2 regions of the Mycobacterium neumannii genome follow, and region 2 is predicted to be linked to the other one. Evidence: predicted binding sites of a transcription regulator. Region 2 holds the regulator's gene; the other holds the start of a gene.
What was found. Region 2 encodes LexA, which represses DNA repair genes until DNA is damaged. Its sites were predicted from a motif close to CGAACANNTGTTCG; they were not measured.
Positions count from the first base shown of each region.

Region 1: a site for LexA is predicted at 4,551-4,564, ahead of CEX88_RS18040 (error-prone DNA polymerase). Genes of this name have one in related genera too.

Region 1 covers NZ_NKCO01000016.1:61,280-69,760, reverse strand. Annotated here, with positions in the region: gene CEX88_RS18050 (TIGR03667 family PPOX class F420-dependent oxidoreductase) at 1-84, shown strand, start outside; gene CEX88_RS18045 (MFS transporter) at 81-1,223, opposite strand; gene CEX88_RS18040 (error-prone DNA polymerase) at 1,241-4,537, opposite strand; gene CEX88_RS18035 (HNH endonuclease signature motif containing protein) at 4,794-6,278, shown strand; gene CEX88_RS18030 (universal stress protein) at 6,275-7,159, opposite strand; gene CEX88_RS18025 (MaoC family dehydratase) at 7,217-8,086, opposite strand; gene CEX88_RS18020 (SDR family oxidoreductase) at 8,142-8,481, shown strand, end outside.
Region 2 covers NZ_NKCO01000001.1:212,814-221,294, forward strand. Annotated here, with positions in the region: gene sthA (Si-specific NAD(P)(+) transhydrogenase) at 1-134, shown strand, start outside; gene CEX88_RS01120 (proteasome assembly chaperone family protein) at 273-1,262, shown strand; gene CEX88_RS01125 (alpha/beta fold hydrolase) at 1,330-2,352, shown strand; gene CEX88_RS01130 (PhzF family phenazine biosynthesis protein) at 2,411-3,097, shown strand; gene nrdR (transcriptional regulator NrdR) at 3,117-3,587, opposite strand; gene CEX88_RS01140 (LysM peptidoglycan-binding domain-containing protein) at 3,747-4,202, opposite strand; gene lexA (transcriptional repressor LexA) at 4,422-5,117, shown strand; gene CEX88_RS01150 (LGFP repeat-containing protein) at 5,114-7,273, opposite strand; gene CEX88_RS01155 (molybdopterin guanine dinucleotide-containing S/N-oxide reductase) at 7,694-8,481, shown strand, end outside.

The sequences.
Region 1 (8,481 bases), on a different contig from region 2:
TTCAGCGACGAGTTTCTCGCCGCCTACGACACGCGGCTGAGGATCAGCGTCGACAAGGTCTGGACCACGCCCACCGAGGGTTAGCGCGCTGCGGGCACCGGCGCTGTTTTCACGGGCCGCACCGCAAGCGCACACAGGCCGACCGCGGCGATCGCCAGGAACGCGGCCCGTCCACCGGCCAGGTCGATGAGCGCACCGGCCACGGGCGCCCCCAGGGCTTGTCCGGCCGCGAGCGTGAAGAACGACAGGCCGACCCCGGATGAGGTGCTGTCGGGATAGAGGCGGGCGCTCCACAGCAGGGCCAAACCCGTCAACGCGATGTAGGCCCCGCCGAACAGCGTGGCGGCCGCGATCATGACGCCGAGGTTCCACGGGGCGGCCGCCAGCAGCGCCGTCGCCGAGGCCATCGCGACGGTCGCGCCCACCCAGGCCCACTGCAGTCCGATCCGCTGCACCACATCACCGGCGAGCGCCCCGGCGATGCCCGCCGCGCCGATGACGATCCACAGCAACGACGAGCGGGTGGCGTCCGCCCCGCCGACGGTGGTGATCAGGTCGCGGCCGAAGGTCCACACCGCGACGCTGCCGACGCCCGTCAGCAAGGATGCCAGCAGCAAGCCGAAAGTGCCTGTGCGCCAGAGCGGATCGACCCGTTTCGCGGCGCGCTGCGAGTTGGCCGGCACGGCGAGGAACACCCAGACGGTCACCGCCGCCGAGACCAACGCGTACACCACCCACGCCGCGCGCCAGTGGCTCAGCAACAGCAGCGCGATCGGTGCCGACAGCACCACACCGATGCCCGTTCCGCCGTTGACCACGGTCTGCGCACGGTCCGCCGTGGCCGGCGGCACGTGTTGGGCGACCGCGGCGGCCAGCGGCGGCGAGACGATGCCGGTGCTACAGCCGGCGACCAGCACACCTACTGCGAGCACCCACGCCGAGGGCGCGAGCGCGATGATGGAGATCCCCAGCGTGGCAACGACTCCGGCGGTGACCGCGACCCGTCGCGGGCCGATGCGGTCGGTCAGCAGCAGGCTGGCGGTGATCGCCGCGCAGTAGCCGATGTAGCTGCCCGCACCGATCACGCCGGCGATGGTGGGGCTCAGGCGGAAGGTCTCGCCGAACACCGGGCCGAACAGTCCGTAGGAGAACCGCCCGAAGCCGTAGCAGCAGGCGATCAGTGCGGTGCCCGCACCGACGGGGAGGTAGACGGGTCGCCGCACCGCTCAACCGTAGCGGGCTAGCGGAAGTCGCGAGACTTCGAGCCGATCGCCAAGGTGAGCTTGCCCATCCGCTCGGCGACGACGGTGACGGCGCCGGTCGCGTTCTGCACCTGACCGCGGATCAGCAGTGCCGGAGCCGTTTGCGCCAGCTTGCGGTGTCGCGCCCACACCCCGCGCGAGCAGATGACGTTGACCATTCCGGTCTCGTCCTCGAGGTTGAGGAAGGTGGCCCCTTGTGCGGTCGCCGGCCGCTGCCGGTGCGTCACCGCCCCGGCCACCAGCACGCGGGTGCCGTCCGGCACGTCGAGCAGGCTTCCCGCCGGGATGACACCGAGGTCGTCGAGATCTTCTCGGAGGAACTGCGTCGGATAACTGTCCGGTGAGACACCGGTCGCCCACACGTCGGAGGCAGCCAACTCGAGTTCGGTCATACCCGGCAGCGAGGGAATGTGCGACGAGGCGCCCACACCCGGCAGCCGGTCGGCTCGTTGGCTGGCGGCCGCGCCCGCCGCCCACAACCCTTCGCGTCGGGCGATGTCGAAGCAGCTCAGGGCCCCGGCGGTGGCCAGCGCCTCGGTCTGCGGCACGGACAGCTGCACTCGCTGCGTCAGATCCAACAGGGAAGTGAACGCGCCGTTGGTCTTTCGCTCCTCGACGAGCTGCTCGGCCAGTTCGTCGCCGATGTGCCGAACCGCCCCCAGGCCCAATCTGACCGCGTTCCCGGCGTCTTCCAAAGTCGCGTGCGCCAGGCTGGCGTTGACGTCCGGTCCGCGCACGGTGACACCGTGCCGGCGGGCGTCGGCCACCAGGGTCTGCGGTGAGTAGAAGCCCATTGGCTGCGCGCGCAGCAGCGCGGCGCAGAACGCGGCGGGGTGATGCAGTTTGAACCACGAGGAGTAAAACACCAGCGACGCGAAGCTGAGCGAATGACTTTCGGGGAAACCGAAGTTCGCGAAGGCCTCCAGTTTCTCGTAGATGCGGTCGGCGACTTCGCCGGTGATGCCGTGGCGCTGGCGCATACCGTCGTAGAACCTGCTCCGCAGTCGGCGCATCCGTTCGGTCGACCGCTTGGATCCCATCGCGCGGCGCAGCTGGTCGGACTCGGCGGCGGTGAAACCCGCGCAGTCCACCGCCAGCTGCATGAGCTGTTCCTGGAACAGCGGCACCCCCAGCGTCTTGTGCAACGCCGGCTCCATCGACGGGTGGTCGTAGGTGACGGGCTCTTCGCCGTTGCGACGCTTGATGTACGGATGCACCGACCCGCCCTGGATGGGACCGGGCCGGATCAGCGCCACCTCGACGACCAGGTCGTAGAACACGCGAGGCTTGAGCCGCGGCAGGGTGGCCATCTGGGCGCGCGACTCCACCTGGAACACCCCGACGGAGTCCGCTTTCTGCAGCATCTCGTACACGGCGGGCTCGGACAGGTCCAGTTTCGCCAGGTCGACGTCGATACCCTTGTGCTCGCGCACCAGGTCGATGCAATAGTGCAGCGCCGAGAGCATGCCGAGGCCAAGCATGTCGAACTTCACCAAACCTATTGCCGCGCAATCGTCTTTGTCCCACTGCAGGACGCTGCGGTTCTCCATCCGCGCCCATTCGACCGGGCACACGTCGGCGATGGGCCGATCGCAGATGACCATGCCGCCGGAGTGGATGCCCATGTGGCGGGGCAGGTTGGAGATCTGCTTGGCCAGATCGATGACCTGCTCGGGAATGTCTTCAGTGTGCGGCGCCTCGGCGAGGTTGCCCCACTGGCCGAGCTGCTTGCTCCAGGCGTCCTGCTGACCTTGCGAGAAGCCCAGTGCGCGGGCCATGTCGCGTACCGCGCTGCGACCCCGGTAGGTGATGACGTTGGCGACCTGCGCGGCGTAGTCGCGGCCGTAGCGGTCGTAGACGTACTGAATAGCCTTCTCCCGCAGGTCCGATTCGATATCGATGTCGATGTCGGGTGGGCCGTCGCGCGCCGGGGACAGGAAGCGTTCGAACAGCAATTCGTTGGCGACCGGGTCCACGTTGGTGACGCCGAGCGCGTAGCAGACCGCGGAATTGGCCGCCGATCCCCTGCCCTGGGCCAGGATGCCGTTCTCCCTGCAGAACCGGGTGATGTCGTGGACCACCAGGAAGTACCCGGGAAAGGTCAGCTGCTCAATGACTTTCAGCTCATGTTCGATCTGCGCGTATGCGCGCGGCGCCCGTTGCGGTGGGCCGTATCTCCGGTGCGCGCCCTCCATCACCAGATGACGCAGCCAGCTGTCCTCGGTGTGGCCGTCGGGGACGTCGAACGGCGGTAACTGCGGTGCGATCAGCGCAAGTCCGAACGCGCACTGCTCACCGAGGTCGGCCGCGGCCGTCACCACCTCAGGCCGGTCGGCGAACAGCCGGGCCATCTCCTCACCCGACCGCAGATGCGAACCGCCCAGCGGGGCAAGGTAACCGGCGGCCTCGTCCATCGAATGCCGGGCGCGGATCGCCCCCATCGCCATGGCCAGCCGACCCCGTGACGGTTCGGCGAAATGTGCGGCGGTGGTGGCGACCACGCTCAGACCGAACCGGGGCGCGAGCTCGGCGAGGGCGGCGTTGCGTTCGTCGTCGCAGGGGTGCCCGTGGTGGGTGAGCTCGACGCTGACCCGGTCGCGGCCGAAGCGGTCAACCAGGTCAGCCAGCGCGGTGGCGGCGGCCTGCGGACCGCCTTTTGAAAGCGCCTGTCGGACATGTCCTTTACGGCAGCCGGTGAGGATGTGCCAGTGTCCGCCTGCGGCCTCGGTCAGCGCGTCGTAGTCGTAGTGCAGCTTGCCCTTCTCACCGCCGGCCAGGTGCGCCTTGGCGAGTTCGCGTGACAACCGCCGGTAGCCCTCGGGACCGCGCGCGAGCACCAGCAAGTGCGGGCCGGGCGGATCGGGGTCTTCGGTCCGGTTGCCCCCGCCGAGGGACAGTTCGGCGCCGAAGACCGTCGACATCTCCAGTTCTCTGGCGGCTTCGGCGAAGCGCACCACGCCGTAGAGGCCGTCGTGGTCGGTCAGCGCGATCGCCCGCAGGTCCAGTCGGGCCGCCTCCTCGACCAGTTCCTCCGGCGTGCTGGCGCCGTCGAGGAAGCTGTAAGCCGAATGCGCGTGCAGTTCGGCGTAGGGAACCGTCGACGTGGGTCGCTCGACGTCGAGTGGCTGGTACTCCCCTCGCCTACTGGACCAGGCCGGGCTGTCGCCGCCGTCGCCGATCTGCTCGTCGATGGGCCAAGCGCCGGCGCGACGCGGTTTGCCGTTGAGCACCCGCTCCATCTCCACCCAGCTCGGCGGTCCGGTATGCCAGCCCATGGTTGCAGTGTATCGAACTTGTGTTCGAACAGCTGCCTTCGTTCGATACCGCGTTGACTCATCAGAAATGCGCGCGTACGCCTAGCGGATCGGGTTGACGTTGGCGCAGCGCGCCCGGTTACGTGAGGCAACGAATCCACCTACGCGCAAGTCTTGCGAGCGCGCGTTATCCCCAAGACCAGATTCATCCACAGGTTGGGCGACGGAGTGCGCCGGCGGCCGATCCGCGTCTGCCCCCGTGGCTAAATTCGCTAGTATGTTCGAACAGCTGGTCCAAGCGGCCGACGGCACTAGCGGTGCCGGAGCGGCCGGTGCGTGGGCGCGCATCGAGAACGCCGCCTGCGCGCGCCGGCTCTCGGCGGCGGCCGATGTGTTGGATCGGATGTACGCCGCCGACGGCTCGGCCGAGCGCGACCAATGGATCCTGGACAACTACGCTGCCGTCGCCGCCGAGATCGCCCCAACCCAGCATCTGTCGCTGGGATTAGCCGCGTCCCAGCTGGCGATCGCGGTCGCCCTGCGTGACCGCTTCCCCGGCGTCAACGCGGTGTTCATGACCGGCGCCATCTCGTACCGCGAGGTCGCCGCAATCGTGTCGCGTACCCGTTTGGTCCAAGACGGCGACGCGCTGGCTGGAGTCGACGCCGCAATCGCCGGGAACGTCGAGGAGTGGACGACGCTGTCGTTGATGAAGTTGCACACCAAGATCGACTACTGGGTCGACCGCTTCGATCCCGCTGCGGTGCGCCGCGCCGAAAACAGCTCGCGCAGCCGCTACGTCGACGTCAGGGACAGCGGCAACGGCACGGGTGTTGCCTACATCGAGGCGACGGTTTACGCCCACGACGGCGAGTTGATCGACCAACGCCTCGATGCTTTCGCCGCGACGGTGTGCGAAAACGATCCCCGCACTCAAGAGCAGCGCCGCGGCGACGCTCTGGCCGCGGCGGTCAGCGGCGCCAAAGCGCTGCCGTGTGCGTGCGGTTCGAACGAGTGCCCCGCCGCGGGTCTCACAGCCAGCAATGTGGTGGTGCACGTCGTGGCGAGCGAGGACACGCTAAATGATGAGACCCCAGCCGAATTGGACGGGGATAAGCCAGTCGAGGCGGTCGAGCCCGACGATCCCACGCTGCTCGGTCCTGCCGCGACGGGGCCGGGCTACGTGATGGGTCGCCGACTGGTGCCGGCACCGATCGTGGCCGCCAAGCTGGCCGTCGCCAGGCGTCGACCCGTGAGACATCCCGGGGATGCGCCTCCGGAGAAGCGGCGTATTCCCTCGGCGGCACTGGCATGGTTCGTCCGCTGCCGCGATCTAACCTGTCGTTTCCCGAACTGCGACAAGCCGGCCACCCAGTGCGACATCGACCACACCATCCCCCATCCACGGGGTGCCACACAGGCGTCAAACCTCAAATGCCTGTGCCGAACTCATCATCTCTGTAAGACGTTCCTAGGATGGCGGGACCGACAGCATCCGGACGGCACCGTGGATTGGCTCTCACCCACCGGGCAGAAGTACACGACCCATCCCGGCAGCAGGCTGCTGTTCCCGTCGCTGTGCCGGCCGACCGCCCCCGCGGTCGTCGACCCCAGCGTCGACCTACTCGACGACGCGGTTCGGTGCTTGAAGATGCCCCGCCGCAAGCGAACCCGCGAGCAGAGCCGCATTGCGGCCATCGAAGCGGAGCGTCAGCGCAACCAGCCCTACGCCGACGAGCGCAACAAGCCACCACCGTTCTAGGGCAAGTCGTCGGGGCCGAGTTGTTCACGCGGCACCACCACCATGGGGACATCGAGCACCCGCAACATCTTGGCTGCCTTCGATCCGAGGAACAGTCGCCGTGGCGCGCTGAGCCGGCTCGACCCGACCATGATCAGGTCTCCGTCTTGCCAGTCCAGCTTGCCAACCGCCTCCTCGATCGTCCGACCTTCTACGATCATCGAGGTCACCGGGAAATCCTGCGGCAGCTCGGATTTCGCCAACTCAAGGACGTGGCGCGCATGAGCGAGACCATGCTCCCGTACCGCGTCACCGTCACCGCGCAGCGTCCCGAACGTGGGGTCCAGGGCCACCAGGGAAACCAGACGCAGCGGCGCGCCCGCCACCCGACTGTATTGAACAGCGATGTCCAACAACACATCTGCGCCTTCGCGCTCGCCAATCGCACATGTCACTTCGCGTGTGCGGTCGACGGGCGAATGCCTCGTACCCCGGGGTGCCACGGCCACCGGTAGCGGAGCCGAGTGCAACAGCGCGTTGACCGTCGATCCCAGGGAGTAGCTGGCGACGAGGCCACCCGATCCGCCGACGACGATCATGTCGGCCTCGACGCGCGCCGCTTCCTGGATCAGCGCATCAGCGGGCGAGTCGTCGACGCGGACGTGGCTGCGCACGATGATGTCGTCGGGCACCGAGGCGCGAGCCTCCTCCAACCACTGTTCGGCCTGCGCGACGAGGTGCTTCTCGAAGTCGCCGACCGGCTTGATCGACGGCGTCACCCGGTCCGGCGGCAGCACCATGCACAGGTCGAGGTCGGCGCCGAGCGTTCGGGCGAACCGCACGCCGAGCGCCAGCGCATCCGCGCCGCCGGGCGTGGCCAGATATCCAACGACGAGCCTCATGGTCGGTCATCCTTTCAATCTGAAGCGGCGCACGCCCGTGGATCGACCAAATGCGCGTCAGTCGCGATACTCGGCAGCACCGTCCTCGAGAACGAGCCGCGAGTTCGACCCGTCGGGTTCGGCCGCCTCCGTGCGGAACACCGCGCGACCAGCCTCGGTCCGCCAGATCGAGGTGGTCAGCGTCTCCCCCGGGAACACCGGCGAAGTGAACCGGGCGTCGATCGCGCTGACCTTCGTCGCGTCGCCGCCACCGAGTTCAGCGACCAGCGCCCGACCCGCCACGCCGTAGCTGCACAGTCCGTGCAGGATCGGCTTCGGGAACCCGGCGAGTTCCCGCGCAAACCACGGATCGCTGTGCAGCGGGTTGCGATCACCCGACAACCTGTAGATCAACGCTTGATCTTCGCGCGTGGGCAAGGCAATTCGTGCGTCGGGCTCGCGGTCGGGTATCTCCGGAGCGGCGGGCCGCTGCCCCGGTTGCCCACCGAAGCCGCCCTCACCGCGGATGACGGCGGTGGTGAAGGTCTCAGCGACGACGTTCGACGTGTCGGGGTCGGTACCCGTCGCCTTGAGCATGACGATCCCGTTCTTGCCCTCACCCTTGTCCTGGATGTCGGCGACCTCGGCTACGACGCTGAGCTTGCCCGCCGGTTTCAGCGGTTCGTGCAGCCGGATCCCCTGCGACCCGTGCAGCAGCATCGCGAAGTTGAACGAGCCGACCAGGCCGACCGCCGCGAACGGCAGGCAGGCGATCACCGCATAGGTCGGCAGCACCTGTTGTTCGATGCCGTGACTGTTCTCGGTGGTGAATGCCAGATCAGCGGTGCCCGCGCCGACGCCCAGCGCGTACAGCAACGTGTCGCGGTCGGTCCATTCGAACAGATGCGGGTCGGTCTTGGCGCCGATGGCGTTGGGGTCGAGAGGCATACCTCGAACGATATCCGCATTGACGTCTCGCCCGCGGGGGTCCACGATTGCTCGCATGCGCTATGTCGTTACCGGCGGTACCGGGTTTATCGGCCGACGGGTCGTGACGCGGTTGTTGGCCCACAGCAGCGACGCCGAGGTGCTGGTGCTCGTCAGACGCACTTCGCTGTCGCGGTTCGAGCGATTGGCCACGACCTGGAGTGAACGCGTGAAACCCCTGATCGGCGACCTCGGCGAACCGCACCTTGGACTCACGCCCAACGACGTCACCGACATCGGCTCCGTCGATCACGTCGTGCACTGCGGCGCGGTCTACGACATCACCGCCTCCGACGCCGATCAACGTGCGGCCAACGTCGACGGCACCCGCACGGTGGTCGACCTGACCTTGCGGC
Region 2 (8,481 bases):
TGATGGGCTGCGGAGGAACCATCGACTACCTTGTCGACGCCGTGTTCAACTACCCCACCTTTTCGGAGGCGTACAAGGTCGCGGCCCTGGATGTGATGAACAAGCTGCGCGCGCTCAACCAGTTCCGCGCCTAGCCCGGCCGGGTCGCACCGCAAACGTTTTCACGGCTTCGCGCATGGGATGCCCGCCAGCGGGAACGCAACGTGCGCGAGACTAGTTGTCACTGTACGAAGACGTTAACGGTCTGGCACCACCGCAAGGAGGCGAGGCTCATGGCTGACGACGCTGGTCACCCCGAACAGCACTACCAGCCGGAACACTCAGGCATGTACGAGTTGGAGTTCCCCGCGCCCCAGCTGTCGTCCACGGACGGCCGGGGGCCGGTGCTCATCCACGCCCTCGAAGGCTTCTCCGACGCCGGGCACGCAATCCGGTTGGCCGCCCAGCACCTGAAGGACACACTCGACACCGAGTTGGTGGCGTCGTTCGCGATCGACGAGCTGCTGGACTACCGGTCCCGCCGCCCGTTGATGACGTTCAAGACCGACCATTTCACTCACTACGAGGATCCGGAGCTCAACCTGTACGCGATGCGCGACAGCGTCGGCACCCCGTTCCTTCTTCTGGCCGGCCTGGAGCCGGATCTGCGCTGGGAGCGGTTCATCACCGCGGTCCGGCTTCTGGCCGAACGGCTCGACGTCCGCCGCGTGGTGGGGCTGGGCACCATCCCCATGGCGGTGCCGCACACCCGGCCCATCACGATGACTGCGCATTCGAGCGACAAGGAACTCATCGCCGACCACCAGCCGTGGATCGGCGAGGTTCAGGTTCCGGCGAGTGCGTCGAACCTGCTGGAGTTCCGGATGTCGCAGCACGGGCACGAGGTGGTCGGCTACACCGTCCACGTCCCGCACTATCTGGCGCAGACGGACTATCCCGCGGCGGCCGAGGCGCTACTGGCCGAGGTCTCCAGAAACGCGTCTCTCCAGATCCCGCTCGAGGCGTTGGTCACGGCCGGCGCGGAAGTCCTGACCAAGATCAACGAGCAGGTCGAGCAGAGCCCCGAGGTGGCGCAGGTGGTCGCCGCTTTGGAACGCCAGTACGACGCCTACATGGCGGCCCAGGAGAACCGGTCCCTGCTCGCCAAAGACGAGGACCTGCCCAGCGGTGAGGAACTCGGCGCCGAGTTCGAGCGGTTCCTGGCCCAGCAGGCCGAGAAGAAGTCGAAGGACCGATTCGAAGACGGCGACGACGCCGGATAACGGGGGGTGGCCCGGTCAATGGGCGACTCGAGGGGCGCAGTGCGCGGCGGCCCGCTAAGTTGACGCAATGCCGCCTCGAAAGCCGAATCTTCGCCCCGTACGGGATCTCACCCCCGTGCTGCAGTTCCGCACCATCCACGGTTACCGGCGCGCGTACCGGGTGGCCGGTTCGGGGCCCGCGATACTGCTGATCCACGGAATCGGCGACAACTCCACCACGTGGGAGACGGTTCAGTCGAAGCTCGCGCAGCGATTCACTGTCATCGCACCGGACCTGTTGGGCCACGGCAAGTCCGACAAACCGCGTGCCGACTACTCGGTCGCCGCTTATGCCAATGGGATGCGAGACCTGCTCAGCATCCTCGACATCGACCACGTCACGGTGATCGGTCATTCGCTGGGCGGCGGCGTGGCCATGCAGTTCGCGTACCAGTTCCCGCAGTTGGTCGACCGGCTCATCCTGGTCGGCGCCGGTGGGGTCACCAAAGATGTCAACATCGCGTTGCGCTTCGCCTCCCTGCCGATGGGCAGTGAGGCGCTGGCGCTGCTGCGGTTGCCGTTCGTGCTGCCTGCCGTGCAGGCCGTGGGCCGCGTCGCCGGCGGGGTCTTCGGCTCGACCGGCCTCGGTCGCGACCTGCCACAGGTGTTGCGCATCCTCAACGACCTGCCCGAACCGACCGCGTCGTCGGCGTTCGCCCGCACGCTGCGCGCTGTCGTCGATTGGCGCGGTCAGGTGGTGACCATGCTGGACCGCTGCTATTTGACGCAGTCGGTTCCCGTTCAGCTGATATGGGGTAGCTGCGACGCCGTGATCCCGGTCAGCCACGCCCGGATGGCGCACGCCGCGATGCCGGGATCGCAGTTGGAAATCTTCGACGGCTCCGGCCATTTCCCGTTCCACGACGACCCGGACCGTTTCGTCGGGGTGGTGGAGAAGTTCATCGACAGCTCCGAACCGGCGGTCTACGACCAGGAATACCTGCGCGGGCTGCTGCGGGCGGGGATCACCGAAGGCGCGATCTCCGGATCGGCCCACACTCGGATCGCGGTGCTCGACGCGATGGAGACGGACGAACGCAGCGCGACCTGAGCGTCCTGCGCGCAGCGACCCGGCCAACGGCACTCGAATACGAAGTAGCATCGGGCCCATGGCCATCGACGTGACGGTGTTGCGAGTCTTCGCCGACCCTGACGGCAATCACGGAAACCCACTCGGTGTCGTCGACGCCGGCACCGTGGACCCCGACGATCGCCAGCGGATAGCCACCCAATTGGGTTACAGCGAAACTATTTTCGTCGACCTGCCCGCCCCGGGTACGAGCACGGCATACGCGCGTATCCATACTCCGGTCGTCGAGCTGCCGTTCGCCGGACACCCCACTGTCGGCGCGGCGTGGTGGCTCCGCGAGCAGGGCACTCCGGTCCACACGTTGCGGGTCCCGGCCGGCCTCGTCCAAGTTGCCCACGATGACGGCCTGACCTCCGTTCAGGCCCGTGCGGAGTGGGCACCGGAGTTCGCCGTCCACGACATCGGCTCCGTCGACGAGCTCCTGGCGCTTGACCCGTCGGATTATCCCGACGACATCAATCACTACCTGTGGACGTGGATCGACCGGGACAAGGGTGAGTTGCGGTCACGGATGTTCGCGACCGATCTTGGTGTGCCCGAAGACGAGGCCACCGGCGCCGCGGCCGTTCGGATCACCGACTACCTCAGTCGTGACCTGACGATCGTGCAGGGTAAGGGCTCGCACATCTACACCACGTGGAGTGCCGAGGGCTGGGTGCGTGTCGCCGGCCGCGTCGTCAACGACGGCATCAAGCAGATCGACTGATTGGACCTACGACAGCCGGTCAGCTGGCGGTCGGTTGCGGCGAATTCCGATGCGCTCGCAGCGCCTCGATTTCGCGTTCGAAATCCTCGGCCGAGGTGAAGCCGCGATACACCGAGGCGAAGCGCAGGTAGGCCACCTCATCGAGATCGCGAAGCGGCCCCAGGATGGCGAGTCCCACTTCGTGGCTGGGGATCTCGGGCGATCCCGCGGCACGCACGGTGTCCTCGACCTGCTGTGCCAGCAGGTTCAGTGCATCCTCGTCGACCTGACTGCCTTGGCACGCCCGGCGCACTCCCTTGATGACCTTCTCGCGGCTGAACGGCTCAGTGACACCGCTGCGCTTGACGACGGCCAGTATGGCGGTCTCGACCGTGGTGAACCGGCGTCCGCACTCCGGGCACGAACGCCGCCGCCGGATGGCCTGGCCCTCGTCGGTTTCCCGCGAGTCCACCACGCGCGAATCAGGGTGACGGCAGAACGGACAGTGCATCACCGCTCCTTCGCCGCGCCAACAGAGGACCAACTCGAACCTCTCCGAGCGTACCCGCGGCGGGTTGCGAAAGCCCAGTACCGGGCTGAACGGCACATAGTCGGCCGATCTGTCGGTGAACATGTCTGCGCAGCAAGCTGTTTGGCCGGCCGGTGACCGTCAGCCGACCGGCGCGATCAGTGTCTGGCCGGCGTCCAGTGCGGGCGAGTCGAGCTGGTTGAGCTCGCTGATCCGCTCCATCACCTGGCTCACGGGCGCGTCGGGGGCCACGCGCATGGCGACGTGCTGCAGGCTCTCGCCGGTCTGGACCTGCACCACCGCGAGGCGCTCCGGCACCGCGGTCGAGGTCGTGCCCACGACGCCGCCGAACTGCGCGACCAGGCCGAGCCACATCGTGATGCCCGCCGCGACCAAGGACAGGAGCACCGTGGTGGCGGGGGTGATCGGTCGCCGTCGGTGCGATGCACGCGACATCAGCACGCCGGTTCCCCGGTAGCGTACCGCCGCTGTGCTCGGTCGGGTGGCCGCGGCGTGCCGACGACGGGCGCTCGCGGGCCGGATACCGGTCCTGACCACGCGCGGGGCCTGGAATTCGTGGGTGTCGAGAACGGTCATCTGCCTGCCTTCCGATCCGCTGTTTCGCTCTTGTGTTCGAAGATAGTCGATCACATGTTCGAAAGATAGAACGTGTGATCGAACTGTTGTGAAACGATAGGACAGGCCACCGACAGAAAAACGATGCGCGATTCTCGCGACTTCCGGACGCATCCCGACTCCGACACGCCCTCGAACACATGTTTGATTAATCGAGTGCGGCGGGTTACATTCGGCGGCATGGACTCCAGCAGCGATAAACCGGACGGCACAGGCGGGGCCAGATCTGTGGACTCTGGACTCACCGAGCGTCAGCGCACCATCCTCGACGTCATCCGCGCATCGGTCACCAACCGTGGCTACCCGCCCAGCATCAGGGAGATCGGCGATGCGGTCGGTTTGACCTCCACATCCTCGGTCGCGCATCAACTGCGCACGCTGGAGCGCAAGGGCTACCTGCGGCGCGACCCCAACCGGCCGCGCGCCGTCGACGTGCGCGGCGCCGACGACCACGTGACTCCGATCGTCGCCACCGAACTCGCCGGCTCCGATGCCCTACCGGAGCCGACGTTCGTGCCCGTGCTCGGGCGCATCGCCGCGGGCGGGCCGATCCTAGCCGAGGAGGCTGTCGAAGACGTCTTCCCGCTGCCGCGCGAATTGGTCGGCGAGGGCTCGCTCTTCCTGCTCAAGGTCGTCGGCGACTCGATGGTCGATGCCGCGATCTGCGACGGCGACTGGGTTGTGGTGCGTCAGCAGAACGTCGCCGACAACGGGGACATCGTGGCCGCGATGATCGACGGCGAAGCCACGGTGAAAACGTTCAAACGTACGCGCGGGCAGGTGTGGTTGATGCCGCACAACCCGGCCTTCGATCCGATTCCAGGTAACGACGCCGCGGTGCTCGGCAAGGTCGTCACCGTCATACGGAAGATCTAGTCGGCTCGGACGAAACCGTTCGTGCGCGCGAATTCCTCGCTGGAGAACCAGATTTCGGCTTGTACCTCGTCGTAATCGGCTGAGGTGGGAAGCCAATAGAGCCCCGACTGGGTGTCGGCCTTGATCGGGTAACCCTCGGGCGGCTGCCCGGAGTCACCGAACGGAAGGCGAAACGCCGGGCTGGGTACTTCCGGCTCGTCGATGACGATCCTGGCGTGACGGCCCGTGTCGGTCAGCGGATCCCGTCGCAGAGGTTCGTGTTCCACCGGCAAGGCGGGTATATCGCGTTCCTCGAACCCCAGGTCGGGCTCCTCGAATCGCTCGTCAGACGCCGCGTACAGCTCGTCGTCACGCTCTTCGGGTAGCGCGTCGCGCTCGTCGGGTAGCGCGTCGCGGTCCGCGGGCGCACCGTCCTGCTCGCCGGCGGTCTCAGCCGCGCCGGCGGCCAGGCGCCCCGCGGCGATGCCGGCCTCTCCGGAACTCGGTATCCGTGTCGGCGCGGTGTCGACGTTGTCTGGGTTCTCCTCACCCGCGGCGAATGCCGACGTGTCCGAGGCATCACCGAAGTCCGGCGACGGCGCCTCCCAGGGATTGGCCGATGACGCCGAGCCCGACTCCCCCGACGCAGACAACGCGCCCAAACCCTCAGTGGCATACCGATCGCCGAACATCGCCGCGGACGGATCCCCGCCGCTCGACCCGGCTGCCCCCGAACCCAGTGTGCTGTAGGCCTGTTCGGCCTCCGCGCCGTACGAGTCGTCGTAGTGGTCCTCGACGGGACCGGGTCGATCGACGTCGCTACGACGCCGGTTGCGCAGGCTCGCAAACGCCACCAGGCCCACAAGGATGAGCACCGGCACGATCGCCAGCAGCCACCACCAGCTGAAGGCGAACCAGTTCCCGTCACCACCGGAGTCCGAAGCGCGCGGCGTGCCGGGCGTATCGGAGGCCTGCTCGGCGGGGACCTCCAGGCCGGCCAACTCGGTCGCGAGGTTGGGCGGCTCGGTGCTGAACTCACCGGTTGACCGATTCCAGTTGACCACGCCGCCGGTGAACCGCTGCGTGATGACGTCACCCTTCTCGGACTGGTCGGCCATCGGTGCGCCGAGCGTCCCCTCGGCGCCGTCGAGTTTGTCCCACGCCGCACTCATCGCGCCGCGCACCAGCACAGCGCCGTGGTCCGGCGTCCAGAAGATCACCGGTTTGTCGTCGGCGGCGAAGCGCGCCGTCCGGCTCGCGGTGGCCAGCCCGCCGTCGGCCTCACTGGCGATCGGGAATCCGAGATCGCCCTCGGGCCCGCCGAGGCTTTCGTACTTGGCCAGGACCTGACCGGTGACGACTCGCGCACCTGTCGCGGGACTGTAGAAGATCTTGCCGCCGGCGAAGTTCTGCCCCAGACCGTCATCGCCTATCGGGTACGGCGGTCCCTCCGCGGCGCCGAGAGGACCCAGCGGGCCTCCCGCCGCGCGGCGTGCCGCGTTGATCGCCGACGTCGCGTCGCCGGGGATCTGCAGGTCCGCCAATTGCGCGGCGAGGTCGGGCGGCACGGTGGTGAACGTCTTGTCGCGGGTGTTGTAGGTGATCTCGCCGCCGGTGAACTTCTGGGTGATCAGATCGCCGCGGTAGGTCTCGTCGTCGGCGGGCACACCGAGCCGTCCGGTGGAGCCGCCCAACTTGTCCCATGCCGCGTTGATCGGTCCCCGGACCACACGCGCGCCGGTGTCCTGGGTCCAGAAGATCACCGGGTTGTCGCTGGCGCTGAACGTGACGTTGAAGCTGCCGGGCGCCCGCCCTGGCCCGTCGTCCATGGTCGGGAATCCCAGGTCGCTGTCGGCGGGGCCGCCGAGCGATTCGTACTTCTCCAGGATCGCGCCGCGCATGATGTGAGCGCCGGTATCGGGTGTGAAGAAGATCTTGCCGCCTGCGAAGTTCTGTGCGAAACCGTCGCCCACCGGGTACACGTCGCCCTGCCTGGGTCCCAATGGGCCGCCGTCACCGCCGCTGCCGTCCCAGGCCGCGGTGATCGCGGCGTTGGCGGCATCGGATTCCGGTGAGGCGCTCGCCACCGGCGGTAACAGTAGGGCCACGGCGCCCACGAGCAGACCGATCGCCATCCGGCCCAACACCGTGGTGCCCCGGCTGTTCTGCCCGATCATTCGACCTCCCGGGTCGGTACGAAATTTCGCTCGGATTTCTCGCACCCGTCCTCTATCTGTCGTCAGACGCCAATAACCAACGAACACGCCGATCTTCGGATGAAAATACCTGCCGATACTCCATTCGCTGTGGATAACCCCGCCGTGCCGCCTCGATTAATCGCGACCGCATCGCCCAATTTCGCACCGCGGTCTCGTTGGCAGCGCAGCAATTAGTTTGCACGCGAGCGTGGGGAATGGCGGACATTCGCGAACTATTTGCACAAATATTGGTAGCTACCAGGCAATGTCTCGCGCGATCGACGACCTGTGCACGCGATTGCGGCCGAATTGCCATTCGCTATCCGTGGGCGCCGATGGTTAATCGACCGGTGCGTCGGCCGGACCGGGCCGGCCGGTGTCCGCACCTAAACTGACGCCATGCCTGCCCCGGTCAGCCTGACGCACTGGGGCGCCTTCGCCGCCCACATGCGAGACGGCGACATCTACGCGGTCAGACCGTTCGACGGCGACGCGGACCCCTCACCGTTGCTGGGCAATCTGCCGGGTTCACTTCGGCACCGCTCACGGATAGCCACACCCGCCGTACGCCGCGGCTGGTTGCGCGACGGGCCGGGTCCGAGCACTCGGCGGGGTAACGACGAGTTCGTCGCTGTCACGTGGGACCAGCTGACCGACCTGCTCGCCGACGAGCTGCGCCGTGTCGTCGAAACGCATGGTAACGAGGCGATCTTCGGCGGTTCGTACGGCTGGTCAAGCGCGGGCCGATTTCACCACGCCCAGAGCCAGGTCCACCGCTTCCTGAATCTCCTTGGCGGCTACACGTTTTCCCGTCACTCCTACAGCCTCGGCGCGACAGGTGTCATCATGCCGCGCGTCGTCGGTACGCACGACGACCTGTTCAAGCGGTCCACCGCGTGGGACGTCATCGTCGAGCACACTGAACTTCTCGTGTGCTTCGGCGGGCTGGCGCTGAAGAACACGGCGATCAACCACGGTGGGACCACCGCGCATCCGGCGCGCGATGCGCTGCGACGCTATCGAGCTCGCGGCGGACAGGTCGTGTCGTTCTCACCTCTGCGCGACGACGTCGACGGTGAGTGTGAATGGTTCGCGCCGGTGCCCGGCACCGACGTGGCGATCATGCTCGCGCTCGCCTACGTGTTGGCCACAGAGGGGCTGGCCGACCGCGACTTCCTGGCCACGTA